Regions from separate parts of the Variovorax sp. OK605 genome, predicted to be linked through region 1. Evidence: riboswitches for the same ligand, from Rfam matches in the RefSeq annotation. Region 1 holds a riboswitch; the other holds the start of a gene.
What was found. A riboswitch is a leader RNA that binds a small molecule or an ion and turns the genes downstream of it on or off. The one in region 1 is predicted to bind manganese.
Positions count from the first base shown of each region.

Region 2: it holds a riboswitch for manganese, as region 1 does, so the genes downstream of both, mntP (manganese efflux pump MntP) here and BM013_RS17155 (TMEM165/GDT1 family protein) in region 1, are expected to answer to the same signal.

Region 1 is NZ_FOWL01000006.1:112,707-119,579, reverse strand. Features, by position in the region: gene BM013_RS17175 (ion transporter) at 1-258, shown strand, start outside; gene BM013_RS17170 (IMPACT family protein) at 203-790, opposite strand; gene metW (methionine biosynthesis protein MetW) at 810-1,400, opposite strand; gene BM013_RS17160 (homoserine O-succinyltransferase MetX) at 1,397-2,560, opposite strand; gene BM013_RS17155 (TMEM165/GDT1 family protein) at 2,693-3,256, opposite strand; yybP-ykoY riboswitch at 3,291-3,456, opposite strand; gene BM013_RS17150 (RNA recognition motif domain-containing protein) at 3,717-4,283, shown strand; gene BM013_RS17145 (SDR family oxidoreductase) at 4,389-5,171, opposite strand; gene lptC (LPS export ABC transporter periplasmic protein LptC) at 5,198-5,863, opposite strand; gene BM013_RS17135 (KdsC family phosphatase) at 5,860-6,420, opposite strand; gene BM013_RS17130 (KpsF/GutQ family sugar-phosphate isomerase) at 6,420-6,873, opposite strand, start outside.
Region 2 is NZ_FOWL01000001.1:186,268-193,140, reverse strand. Features, by position in the region: gene BM013_RS00920 (serine hydrolase domain-containing protein) at 1-643, shown strand, start outside; gene BM013_RS41615 (DUF4262 domain-containing protein) at 688-1,509, opposite strand; gene mntP (manganese efflux pump MntP) at 1,574-2,143, opposite strand; yybP-ykoY riboswitch at 2,149-2,329, opposite strand; gene cysS (cysteine--tRNA ligase) at 2,846-4,201, opposite strand; gene BM013_RS00900 (LysR substrate-binding domain-containing protein) at 4,406-5,308, opposite strand; gene BM013_RS00895 (FMN-dependent NADH-azoreductase) at 5,459-6,127, shown strand; gene BM013_RS00890 (SDR family oxidoreductase) at 6,160-6,873, opposite strand, start outside.

The DNA.
Region 1 (6,873 bases):
GGCCGCGCGATCGCCTCGGTGATGATGCTGCTGGGCTGGGGCGTGCTCGCGGTGCCCACGGGCATCGTGACCGCCGAGATGGCGCGGCGCGGGCCCGACGACGACGAGACGGTGGTGGCAGCGGTGCCGCCGCGCGGCATTCTCGGGCTGACGCCGCCTCGGCCCGAGGTGCCCGCGGTGCCTGCAGTGCCCGCGAAACGCATCACTCCCGCGGCCAGACGGCGCGCCCTTGCGCAGCATCGCCGAGGCGCACGATGAAGGCGTCGGCATCGGGCTCGGGCAGCGAGAAGGCGAAGGCCACGTCGTCGCCGTGCTGCACGCTGTCGAGCGTCGCGCCCGCCGCGGCAAGTTCACGCCGCACCAGGCCTTCGAGCGCATAGGGCACCGAACAGCGCAGGCTGCGCTGGCGCACCAGCGGCACGAGCGTGGCGCCGAGCAACGCTTGCGCCACCGCATCGGTGTAGGCCCGCACCAGGCCGCCCGCGCCGAGCTTCACGCCGCCGAAGTAGCGCACCACCGTTGCGAGCGCGCCTTCGACCTGCTGGTGGCGCAGCACTTCGAGCATCGGCCGGCCGGCCGTGCCGCCGGGCTCGCCGTCGTCGTTGGCGGCCGACTGGCCACCGGCCATCAGGGCCCAGCAGACGTGCGCCGCGGCGGGATGCTCGGCGCGCAGCGACGCCACGACGGCCACTGCGGCCGCGCGGTCGGGCACGGATTGCACGCAGCCGATGAAGCGGCTCTTCTTGATGAGCAGCTCGCTGTGGACCGGCTCGGCGAGCGTGAAGCTCATCGCCTGTTCAGCGAGCGGCTCAGCCGCCGCCGCGCTCGAACTTGAACACCGCCGTGCCGGCGCGCGCGTTGGGCAGCCAGCGCACGCCGCGCCCGTCCTGCAGGCCGAAGGCGTCGAGCACGCGCAGGTTGTTCTTGCCGGCCAGCACCTCGAAGTCCTTGAAGGTGCCCACGCGGATGTTCGGCGTGTCGTACCACTGGTAGGGCAGGCGGCGCGTCACGGGCATGCGCCCGCGCGCAATGCTCAGCCGGTTGGGCCAGTGCGCGAAGTTGGGGAAGGCGACGATGCCGATGCGGCCCACGCGCGCGGTCTCCCGCAGCATCACCTCGGCATTGCGCAGGTGCTGCAGCGTGTCGATCTGCAGCACCACGTCGAACGAGGCGTCGTCGAACATCGCGAGGCCTTCGTCGAGGTTGAGCTGGATCACGTCGACGCCGCGGCGGATGCACTGCAGCACGTTGCCGTCGGCAATCTCCACGCCGTAGCCGGTGCAGCCGCGCTCGCGCTGCAGCAGGTCGAGCAGGGCGCCGTCGCCGCAGCCGAGGTCGAGCACGCGCGCGCCCTGCGGCACGAGTTCGGCGATCAGCCGCTGGTGGTCGAGGTCGCTCATTGCTGGAACTCCTTGGCGACGCGATCGAAATAGGAACGCACCACGCCCATGTAGCGCACGTCGTCGAGCAGGAAGGCGTCGTGGCCGTGCGGCGCGTCGATCTCCGCGTAGCTCACGTTGCGGCGGTTGTCGAGCAGCGCCTTCACCAGCTCGCGGCTGCGCGCGGGCGAGAAGCGCCAGTCGGTCTTGAAGCTCACGAGCAGGAACTTGGCGCTGGCCTGCGCGAAGGCGGTGCTGAGCTTGCCGCCATGGCTGCGCGCGGGGTCGAAGTAGTCGAGCGCGCGCGTGATCAGCAGGTAGGTGTTGGCGTCGAAGTACTCGCTGAACTTGTCGCCCTGGTAGCGCAGGTAGCTCTCGATCTGGAACTCCACGTCCTGCGTGGAATAGCGGTAGTCGAGCGCCGCGGCCTCACCTTCGACGGCGCTGCGCAGGATGCGGCCGAACTTGGTGTTCATCACGTCGTCGCTCAGGTAGGTGATGTGGCCGATCATTCGCGCGATGCGCAGGCCGCGCTTGGGGATCGCGCCGTGTTCGTAGAAGTGGCCGCCGTGGAAGTCGGGGTCGGTCACGATGGCGCGGCGCGCCACCTCGTTGAAGGCGATGTTCTCGGCCGTGAGGTTGGGCGCGCTGGCCACTACCACGGCGTGGCGCACGCGCTGCGGGTACTGCAGCGTCCAAGACAGCGCCTGCATGCCGCCGAGGCTGCCGCCCATGACGGCCGCGAGCGTCTCGATGCCCAGCGCGTTCAGCAGCTCGGCCTGGGCGTCGACCCAGTCTTCGACGGTCACCACCGGGAAGTCGGCGCCGTAGACGCGGCCGGTGGCGGGGTTCACGTGCATCGGGCCGGTCGAGCCGAAGCAGGAGCCGAGGTTGTTCACGCCGATCACGAAGAAGCGGTCGGTGTCCACCGGCTTGCCCGGCCCCACCATGTTGTCCCACCAGCCCTCGGAGCGGGCCTGGCCCTCGTAGACGCCCGCGACGTGGTGCGAGGCGTTGAGCGCATGGCACACCAGCACCGCATTGCTGCGCTCGGCGTTCAGGGTGCCGTAGGTTTCGTAGGCGAGCGTGTAGTCGCTGATCGATGCGCCGCTGCGCAAGGCCAGGGGGCCCGCGAACTGCATCGACTGCGAGGTGACGACCAAAGGTGGTGACGACGACATGAATGAAAAAACCCGGCCTCGCCAAAAACGAGCCGGGTCTGCCGCGCCTGTCTTTAGCTGAATTTATAAAGCGCCCGCAAGCTGTAGCAAATCGGCGCGAGGGGCAGTATATCGCCCCGTCTCATCGGCAGCCTACCAGCCGATGATCATGATGATGCCCAGCACCAGGAAGATCGCGGCCGAGATGCCGTGCACCAGCTTGATCGGCACGCGCCGCACGATCTTTTCGCCGAGCCACACCACCGGCGCATTGGCCAGCATCATGCCCAGCGTGGTGCCGGCCACCACCCAGAAGTAGTCGTGCGTGAAGCGCGCGGCCAGCATGACGGTGGCGATCTGGGTCTTGTCGCCCATCTCGGCCAGGAAGAAGGCGATCACGGTGGTGCCGAAGACGCCGAACTTCGACACGCCGGGGGCGTCGTCGTCGTCGAGCTTGTCGGGAATCAGCATCCAGGCGGCCATGGCGATGAACGAGCCGCCGAGGATCCAGCGCAGCACCTCGGGCCCGAGCCAGCGCGTGATGTAGTTGCCGACCGCACCCGCCAACGCGTGGTTGATGATGGTGGCAACGAAGATGCCGAGGACGATGGGCCAGGGTTTCCTGAAACGGGCCGCGAGCAAGAGTGCCAGGAGTTGGGTCTTGTCGCCCATTTCGGCGAGCGCAACTACGCCGGTTGCAACGAGAAAAGCTTCCATGATGAACGTGGGGTTCCTTAGGCCGAAGGACGCAATTGACCATGCAACACCCTTCGGCCATTTTTTTCCGAAGTTGCATGGTCAAAGGTCTCGCCAGGTATGTTCACTGCACGCGCCATGTCCCGTGTGGGGCAGGACAAGTCTGTTGACGCGGGCCCTTCTCGCAGATCGGAAGGCGGCTACTCCCCAATGACGGGGCGGATTCTACACACCGTATCGAAAGCGCCCCTCCAAGCCGTAAGCGTGCGCTAGCTTCCAGGTGCTTTTGAAGGTGCTACCTCAAGACGCAATTTCCCGCTTGCATTTTTGATATTTCCCCCATAATGCACGAGCCTCCCTCTTCATTTTGGTCGGGAGTCAGTTCGGTGATCGGTCAGTTTCGCGCGACTCGACGGCTCTCGTTTGAGTGATGCTTTCGGGACTCCATCGCTTTTCTTGATGTGTTTATAGGAGTCCCTCGATGGGCAACAAACTGTACGTCGGCAACCTGCCTTACTCGGTGCGCGACGGAGATCTCGAACAGGCCTTCGGGCAGTTCGGCGCAGTGACCAGCGCCAAGGTCATGATGGAACGTGACACCGGCCGCTCGAAGGGCTTCGGCTTCGTCGAGATGGGCAGTGACGCGGAAGCACAGGCAGCCATCACCGGCATGAACGGCCAGCCCCTGGGCGGCCGCAGCGTCGTCGTCAACGAAGCACGTCCCATGGAAGCACGTCCCCCGCGCAGCGGTGGCGGCGGCGGCTACGGTGGTGGCGGCGGTGGTTATGGCGGCGGTGGTGGCGGTGGCTACGGCGGCGGCGGTGGTGGCTACGGTGGTGGTGGCGGCGATCGCAGCGGCGGCGGCGGTGGCCGCTCCGGCGGTGGCGGTTACGGCGGCGGTGGCGGTGGCCGCAGTGGCGGCGGCGGCGGTGGTGGCGATGGCGGTTTCCGCAGCCCCTACGGTGCCGGTCCCCGCGGCGGTGGCGGCGGTGGTCGCAGCGGTGGTGGTGGTGGTGGCGGCTATGGCGGCGGCAACAGTGGCTACTGAGCCCTGCGCTTCCAGGCCCCCAAAGACGAAAGGCTCCCTCGGGAGCCTTTTTTCATGGCCGGCAGCCTGTGCGGCCCGCCAGGCCCGGCCTGGTCCGGCGCGCCCTCAGGCTTCGCCGCTGCGCTTCTTGCGCTCGCGGCCTTGCACGGCGCGGTCGAGCACGGCGTTGGGCAGCATGCGCATGATCTTGGCGACCACGCCCATCTGCCACGGGATCACGCGGTAGCTCGTGCCCGCCTCGATGGCGCGCAGCGCCTGGGCCGCGAAGTCCTCGGCCGTCATGAGGAAGGGCATGCCATAGCGGTTGCCCTGCGTGAGCGGCGTGTCGATGTATCCGGGGCAGAGCGTGACCACCTTCACCCCGCTCTTGAACAGCTCGCCGCGCAGGCTCTCGCAGTACGCGACCACGCCCGCCTTGCTGGCGCAATACGCCCCGTGCCCCGGCAGCCCGCGGATCGACGCCACGCTGCCGATGCCCACCAGCCGGCCGGTGCCACGCTGCTCCATGGCCCGCACGAACGGATGAAAGGTCGCGGCCAGGCCGACGTTGTTGGTGGCGAAGGTCTGCGCCAGCACGTCGAGGTCGGAGCGCTCGCCGGTGTCGATGCCGACGCTGATGCCGGCATTGGCGATGACCACGTCAGGCAGCCCCTGCTGCGCGATGCAGGCATGGCCGGCGGCCACGATGCTGTCGGTCTGCGCCACGTCGGCGCTGTAGATTTGATAGCGGTCCGCGCTGATCCGGCGCGCCTGAGCCCACGATTCGATCTCCGCCGTGCGGCGCGCGACCAGCGCCAGCCGGTACCCCGCGTCGTGGAAGCTCGCGGCCAGGGCCTGGCCGATGCCGCTCGAGGCGCCGGTGATGAAGACAAGCGGGGACGTGGTCATGCAGCGGTGGTTTTCTTTTTTCTTCTTCAGCGTTTCTTGGCGGGTGCGGCCGGGGCCGCCTTGGCGGCCGACGGAATCAGCACCCCGCGCACGCGGCCGTTCAGGTTGGCCACGCCGCTCAGGTTGTCGTAGTCGAGCGTGTCGCCGGTGAATTGGTCGGTGCCGCGCATGAGCGTGACCGGCTTGTTCGACGTGACCCGCTCGGTGTCGACATAAGCATGCAGGAAGTCGCCGCGAAACTCGAGCTGCGGCGTGGCCTTGCCGTTCGGGCTCACCGACGGTTCGCGAATGACGATGGCGTTGCCGAACAGCTGGATCTCGCTGCCGTCGGAGTTCGACAACCCGCGGTCGGCCGTTGCGCGGGTCACGAGGCCCTCGGGCGACACCGAGCGCATGCGCACCTTGTCGACCTCCATGGTGTCGGTGTCCGGGTAGTGCCGCCCTTCGACGCCGTGCAGTTCGCTGCGCAGGTCGCCGTTGGGCAGGAAGTTCTTGATGACGAAGTCCCGCATGAAGTAGTCGGGCTCGTGCGTGGGCGCGACCTTGGCCGTGGGCTCCAGCAGCTTGGGCGCGTTGCGCACCAGCCAGTAGGTGCCCAGCGCAACGGCGGCCGTCAGGATGATCGGCAGGTAGATCGTGGTGCGGTCGATGACGTCGCGCGCCATGCCCCACGCGCGTTTCGCGGTGCTCATGCGTTCGGGCTCCGGTTCGGTCCCAGCGCCGCGTCGAGCATGGCGCGGTACTGGCCGCAGGCCGTGAGCAGCAGGTCGCAGAACTCGCGCGCCGCGCCTTCGCCGCCGCGCGCCTGGGTCACGTAGCGCGCAATGTTGCGCACCTCGGCATGGGCGTTGGCCGGCGCCGCCGCGAAGCCGACGCGCGTGAGCACGGGCAGGTCGGGCCAGTCGTCGCCGATGGCTGCGGCCTGCGCCCAGCTGAAGCCCAGCTGGTCGAGCATGGCCTGCGCGGCGGGCAGCTTGTCTTCGGTGCCGTAGCGCACATGCTCGATGCCCAGCGCCTCGAGCCGCACGCGCAGCGGCTTGGAGTCGCGCCCGGTGATCACGGCAGGCACGATGCCGGCCTTGCGCAGCAGCTTCAGGCCGTAGCCGTCGAGGATGCTGAAGCGCTTGAGCGTCTCGCCGTGCTCGGTGAAGTACACGCCGCCGTCGGTCAGCACGCCGTCGATGTCGAAGAAAACAATGCGCACGTCCTGTGCGGCGAGCAGGGTCTCGGCCTGGAACTCGAGCGGCATCAGATGACCTTCGCGCGCATCAGGTCGGTGGTGTTGATCGCGCCCACGATCACCCCCGCGCCGTCGATCACGAACAGGCGGGTGATGCCGCATTGCTCCATGAGCTCGGCGGCTTCCACCGCCAGCGCGTCCACGCGGATGGTGCGCGGGTCGTGGTGCATCACGTCGGCGGCCCTGGGGCTGCGCAGGTCGGCGCCGGCCTCGATCAGGCGGCGCAGGTCGCCGTCAGTGAAGATGCCCAGCGCGCGGCCGTCGGGCGCGACCACCGCCGCGGCGCCGAAGCCCTTGTTGCTCATGGCGCGCATCAGCTCGCTGACGTTGGCGTCGGGTGCCACGCGCGGCACGTCGTCGCCCGAGCGCATCACGTCGCTCACGTGCGTGAGCAGCTTGCGCCCGAGCGCGCCGCCCGGGTGCGAGCGCGCGAAATCTTCCGAGCCGAAGCCGCGCGCGTCG
Region 2 (6,873 bases), on a different contig from region 1:
CGACCCCAACGGCACCTACCCCGATCACATCTACTTCTACACCGGGCGCATCAATGCGTTCAACTACGCGGCCACCCGTCCGCAGCAATGGCCGCCGAACACTGTCGGGCGCTACCGCAACACCGACCCGGTGCTGGCGAACTACCTGGTCCGGCTCGCGGTCGAGAAACGCGGCGAAGAATACCTGTCGTTCCCGCAGCGCGCGCTGTTCGACAAGATCGGCATCCGCACCATGACGCTGGAGACCGACCCCTACGGCAACTTCCTGGCGCAGGGCTACGACTTCATGTCGGCGCGCGACTGGGCGCGGCTGGCCAACCTCTACCTGCAGGACGGCGTGTGGAACGGCGAGCGCCTGCTGCCCGAAGGTTTCGTCAAGTTCGTGAGCACGCTCGCACCGGCCTGGGCCGCGGACAAGCGCCCGATCTACGGCGGTTTCTTCTGGCTCAACGGCACCAGCACGTGGCCCGTGCCGACCACGGCCTACTACATGCTCGGTGCCGGCGGACAGGTGGTGCTGATCGTGCCGTCGCACGACCTCGTGGTGGTTCGCATGGGCTACGACAAGGGCGAGCAGGCTTCGGTCGCGAGCCTGCGCAAGGCGCTGACACTGCTGATGCAGGCCGTGCCGAGTTCGCAGTAAGAGCAAGGCAAGCGCGGCGCGCAGCCCCGGCGCTCGGTCGTCGTTCAGTCGTCCGTCTGCTGGCTCTGCGCCTGCCGGCTCCACGCCGACGCCGGGCTCTCGCGCCATGCCATCCAGCCCGCGGGCATGTCGGCCAGTGCCCGAAGGCTCGCGTCGCGCTCGACCATGCTCTGCAGCGAGACGAGCTTCGCGTCGGCCATCTCGAACGCGTCGCCGGTCAGGAACTGCCAGGCGCCGTCTTCCTCGTCCCGGGACACCATGAGGATCGGCTTCGCGTCTTCGAGGATGCCGCGCACCGTGAAGCACATGACGTTCGGCGGGCTGTCGAAGGGCCAGGCATCGCCGGCGTCGGCGCCGGCGGGCTGGTCTTCCTTGTCGCACAGCAGCGGCTGCGCGGATGCGAAGCTGGTGTCCCAGCCCTGCTCCCAAGGAAAGAGACCTTGCCTGTCGGGCCACACCATCTGCAGCACCGGCAGGTCGGCCTTGATCGACGCATAGAACCAACCCGCGTAGCCGAGGTATTCGGGGTAGTGCCGCCGTGCGACCGGCACGAAGGCGATGCGTACGCCCTCGGCGATGTCTTCGTAGGCCTTGAACGGAACAAGCGCTTCGCCGGCGCCCGCGACCTTGACGGCCACGATGTTCAGGAACTGCTGGGCCGTCTTCGGCGGAAGGCCGAAGACGATGACTTCGGGCTGGCGGTAGTTGGCGTAGAAGCCCAGCGAGAAAGCGAAGGCCGGCCCGTCGCCATCGCCCTCGACATGCACGTGGTGCCAGCCGATGCGGGTGACATCCGCCAGCAGGCGGCGGTCGTAGTCGTCCTCGGCTTCGGGCAACTTGAAATCGGGGAGCGTGCTTTCGATCATGAGGCGCGGTGCGGGTGGATGGACGACCCGGCAAGGATACTGGCCAGGGCCGTGCCGACGTCGCTCAAGCCATGCCGTTCAGGTGCTCATAGAGGATCAGGAACCCGATCCCGATCAGCACCACACCGCCCAGAATCTCCGCGCGCTTGCCGACCACCGCGCCCAGCACGCGCCCCACCATCACGCCGAGCGTGACCATGGTGAACGTCGCCAGGCCGATGGCCAGCGCGGTCCAGGCGATGTTGACGTTGATGAAGGCCAGGCCGACGCCCACCGCCATCGCGTCGATGCTGGTGGCGAAGCCGGTGATGGCCAGGGTCCAGAAGGTGTTGCGGCTGGGCTTCTCGTCGATCGCGTCGGGCGCGCCGAAGCCGGCCCAGATCATCCGCAGGCCCAGCACGCTGAGCAGCGTCACGGCAATCCAGTGGTCCCACCGCGCGACGTAGCTGGCGGCAGCCAGCCCGGCGGCCCAGCCGATGACGGGGGTCAGCGCCTCGATGACGCCGAAGATGAGCCCGGTGCGCAGGGCTTCGCGCCAGGAGGGTTTGCGCAGGGCCGCGCCTTTGCCGACAGCAGCGGCGAAAGCATCCGTCGACATGGCGAATGCAAGAAGAATCGTGGAGGCGATGTTCATGTTGGAAGTAGCAAGCAAGGCCGGTTCAAGACGCCGCGGCACACGAACCCGCCGGCCAAAGCCGCGTTCATGCACCGCTGGTCTCGCCAACCTTTCGGCTGCTCGCGCCACGGTCGCAAGGTGCGATCCGAGTATGTTGACGCGAGCGCTTCCGAAGTCCGGAAGCCGGCTACTCCCCAAGGGAGGTGCAATTCTAGATGAGCTCGCGCCACCGTCCCGTGACAGCGCCTGCCCTGGCGGTAGGGCTTTGTGGGGCGCCCACGAAAAAGCCTCCCGCAGGAGGCTTGTCGAATCGACCGGAACGCGGGGTGCGGCGCTCAGGTCTTCTTGGTCAGCAAGGTCTTCACGACGTAGCCATCGCGGTACACCCCCTCGATGGCGCCGCCCTCCACGCGGTCGGTGGCATGCGCAGCCACGTACTTTTCTTCTCCCATGCGATAGACCACCATGGTGCATGACGAACGTTTGCTGAGGGTGCGGGCAACGCCTGTGGCTTGGCGCAGGGTCGGGTATGTCTCCATAGGAATCCTTGTCTTCTCTAATGCCTTGGATAGTAGTCTTTAGGTACTCAACACGCCTGAGATTTGTTTCAAGGCGCCAACGGCCAAAAGAGCAATCAGATTATTTTGTGACTTTGTTATCGACAACAGAAAAATCCTTCGGGGGTGTTGCCACCTCACCACTTGACGGGCTGGGTGACTGCTACTTACTTGCGCCGTCCTCCACCTGCCACCCCCGGGCCTTCAACACCGCCCGAAGACGGTCCGCCTGCGCCCAGTCCCTGGCGTCGCGCGCCGCCTGGCGTTGCGCGAACAGGGCGGCGATGTCCTCGGGGATCGCCAGCGCGGGCGCGGCCCACCCGCTCAATCGCAACCCGAGCACGGTGTCGGCATGGTCCACGGTGGCGCGTCGTACCTCGGGCGGCAGATCGCTGCGCACCAGCGCCCACACCACGGCCAACGCACGCGGCAGGTTCAGGTCCTGGTTGACCTCCGCATTGAAGCGCGCCACGAAGCCCTCATCCGCGGTGCCGCCGAGCGGCCAGCCTGCGTAGGCCTTGCGCAGCCGGTCCAGGGCGGATTGCGCCGCGTGGATGGCTTCGTCGGTGTAGCGCAAGGTGCTGCGGTAGTGCGCGCTGAGGCACAGGTAGCGGTAGGCCATCGGGTCGGTGCCCTGGTCGATCAACGTCTGCAGGCGCAGGAAGTCGCCGTCCGTCTTGGCCATCTTCCGGTCGTCGAGCGTGAGGAAGTGGCCGTGCATCCAGAAGTTGGCGAGCCGGGTGCCGTGGCAGGCCTGCGTCTGCGCGATCTCGTTGCTGTGATGCACCGCGACATGGTCTTCACCGCCGCAATGAATGTCGAACCACGGGCCCAGGTACTTCGCCGACATGGCCGAGCACTCGATGTGCCAGCCGGGAAAGCCGCGGCCCCAGGGGCTGTCCCATTCCATCTGGCGCCTTGAGGCCGGCGGACTGAACTTCCAGAGCGCGAAGTCCGAGACGTTGCGCTTCTCCCCCATCGCCACCCGCATCCCGGCCCACAGGCCCGCGCGGTCGAGGCGGGCCAGATGACCGTAGCCGTCTTGGCGGGTCGTGTCGAAGTAGATGCCGTCGGAGGTCCCGTAGGTGAAGCCCTTGCGCTCCAGTGCCTCGATGAACACCAACTGCTCGGGAATGTGGTCGGTGGCACGCGGCCACTCGGCGGGCTCCAGCAGGTTCAACGCGCGCCAGTCGGCCTGGAACGCGGCGGTATAGCGCTGGGCGATGGCCCACGCGGACTCGCCGGCGCGCCGGCTGCCCTTCTCCATCTTGTCCTCGCCCTCGTCAGCGTCGGACACCAGATGCCCGACGTCGGTGATGTTGACGACATGCCGCACGCTGTAGCCGTTCAGCTCGAGCACGCGGCGCAGCACGTCCTCGAACACGTAGGTCCGCAGGTTGCCGATGTGCGCGTGGTCGTACACCGTCGGCCCGCAGCAGTACAGGCCCACATGCCCGGGTTGCAGCGGCGTGAAGGGCCGCACGGTGCGCGACCAGGTGTCGTACAAGGCAAGGGACATGGGGACTTTCCTGAAGTTGAAGAAACGTGGAAAACAAAAAGGCCACCGGTCTTGCAACGGGTGGCCATCGGGGATGCGGACTTGAACTGGATCGCTAAGCGCAAGCACCCCTAGGCACGCGGGCACAGCAGGCGTGCGCGGGGCGGATCGACGGGGATGCAGGAGCGAACATGAAAACCATCCTAGCGCGCCCCCTGCATCGGGTCAAACCTCGCCGCCCAACGGCTGCAGGCCCAGCACCCACTCGAACACCGCCGCCACCGCGGGCTCCTCGCGCCGCGCCTGCGGGCACACCAAGTGGAACGGCAGGCCCGGCAACTGCGGGCCGAAGGGCTGCACGAGGTTGCCGGCGCGCAACTCGTCGGCAATCAAGGCCAGGCTCATCAACGCCACGCCCTGCCCTTGCAGCGCGGCCGACACCGTGTGGGTCTCGTCGGAGAACACCGGCCCCGCCGACACATCGAGCCCGGGCACCTGCGCTTGCTGCTGCCACGCGGCCCAGGTACCGGGTTGGCTCCTGCTGCCGGGCAGCAAAAAATGCAGCAGCGTGTGCCGCCTCAGGTCGCCGCGTCGACGCAGCTTGAGCGCGGGGCTGCAGGCGGGTGCGAAGACGTTGTCGAACAGCTTCTCGGCCACCATGCCGGGCCACTGGCCCTTGCCGTAGCGGATGGCGATGTCGGCCGTGACGCCGTCGAGCGCAACCGCCTCGTGCGACGCGTGAATGCGCAGGTCGAGCCGCGGATGCAGCGCGCGCAGGCCGCTCACGCGCGGCAGCAGCCAGCGCGCCGCCACCGCCGGCGTGGCCGACAGCGTGATGGCCTGGCGCTGCGGCGGCGCGCGCAGCCGGGCCACCGCATGGGCCATGGCGTTGAACGACTCGCTCAGCACCGCCTGCAGTTCCCTGCCCTGCGGCGTGAGCACCAGTTGCCGCGGCTGGCGGATGAAGAGCGCCACGCCCAGCGCGTCTTCCAGCTGCCGCACCTGGTGGCTGATGGCCGTGGGCGTGACCGAGAGTTCGCTCGCCGCGAGCTTGGCGCTGCAATGCCGCGCGGCGGCCTCGAAGGCACGCAACGCGGCCAGCGGCGGGAGTTGACGCAGGTTGGCCATGGATGAATTTATTTTTCAGCGGCGCAAAGAATTCGTCGTTTGTCGCGCTCCGGATGCTTGGATAGATTGGGAACCGTGTCAAGCAGACAGCTGAATTCACCTCATCCATCTCATCCACCTACTCCGCAACTCCGCACCAAGGACCCCGCCATGACCACCCTGCTCCACATCGACGCCAGCGCCCGCCCCGGCCTGTCAGGCACCCACGCGCACGGCTCGCATTCGCGCCGCCTCGGCCACCGCTTCGTGACGACATGGCGCGCCGCGCGCCCGCAGGACGAAGTGATCTACCGCGACATCGGCGCCACGCCGCCGGGCCACGTCACGGGCGAATGGATTGCGTCGGGCTACACGCCGCCGGCCGAGCGCGAGCCGTGGATGCACGCCGTGCTCGCGGAGAGCGACGCGCTGATCGCGGAGCTCCGCCGCGCGGATGTGCTGGTGATCGGCGTGCCGATGTACAACTTCGGCATGCCGGCGCCGCTGAAGTCATGGATCGACAACATCGTGCGCATCGGCGCCACCTTCGATTTCGACCGCAACCGCGAGAACCCGTACGTGCCGCTGCTGGCGGAGCGCCGTCGCCGCACGGTGCTGCTGAGTTCGTGCGGCAGCAGCGGCTATGGGCCGGGCGGGTTCCAGGCGCAGATGGACCTGCTGACGCCCGGCATCGCGAGCCCGCTGGCGTTGCTGGGGCTCACCGAAGTCCACAGCGTGGCCATCGAGCACGCCGAAGACCCGGGTGACCTGCTCGACCGGTCGATTGCCGAAGCGCTCGATCGCGTCGATGCGCTGGTGGGCGAGCTGCAGGCCTCCTGAGGAAGCCTTGGCTCCCAAGCCTCAAGCCTGTGTCAGGCCGAGCGCAGCTGCTCGCGCAGCTTCTGCCCGATCTCCGGCCGCTCCAGGAACGGGTCGGCCGGGTTGACGCCCGACACGATGTTCTCCATGCGGCTCTTCACGTTGCCCAGCGCCTTCGGGTGGCTGAACACGTAGAACTGGTTGTCGGAGATGGCTTCGAACACCTTGGCGGCCACTTCGGCGGCGGTGATCTTGCCGCTGCTCACCGCCTTGTTGCTCATGGCCTGGCCGATGAGCTGGCTCTTGGTGAGCTCGCTGTCCTTGGGTGCGTTGGGGCGGTTGCGCTCGCTGCTGGTGATGCCGGTGGGCACGAAGTACGGGCACAGCAGGCTCGCGCCGATCTGGTCGGTGACCAGGTTCAGGTCCTGGTACATGGTCTCGGTGAGGCTCACCACGGCCGCCTTGGCGGCGTTGTAGATGCCCATGTTCGGCGGCGTGAGCAGGCCGGCCATGCTGGCGGTGTTGGTGATGTGGCCGCAGTAGGCCGGGTCCTTGGCGGCGGCCTCGAGCATCATGGGCGTGAACAGGCGCACGCCGTGGATCACGCCCCACAGGTCGACGCCCAGCACCCATTCCCAGTCGGCCACGGTGTTTTCCCACACCAGGCCGCCGGCGCCCACGCCCGCGTTGTTGAACACGAAGTGCGGCGCGCCGAAGCGTTCCTTCACCGCGGCGGCCAGGGCTTCCATCTGTCCGGCGTCGGACAC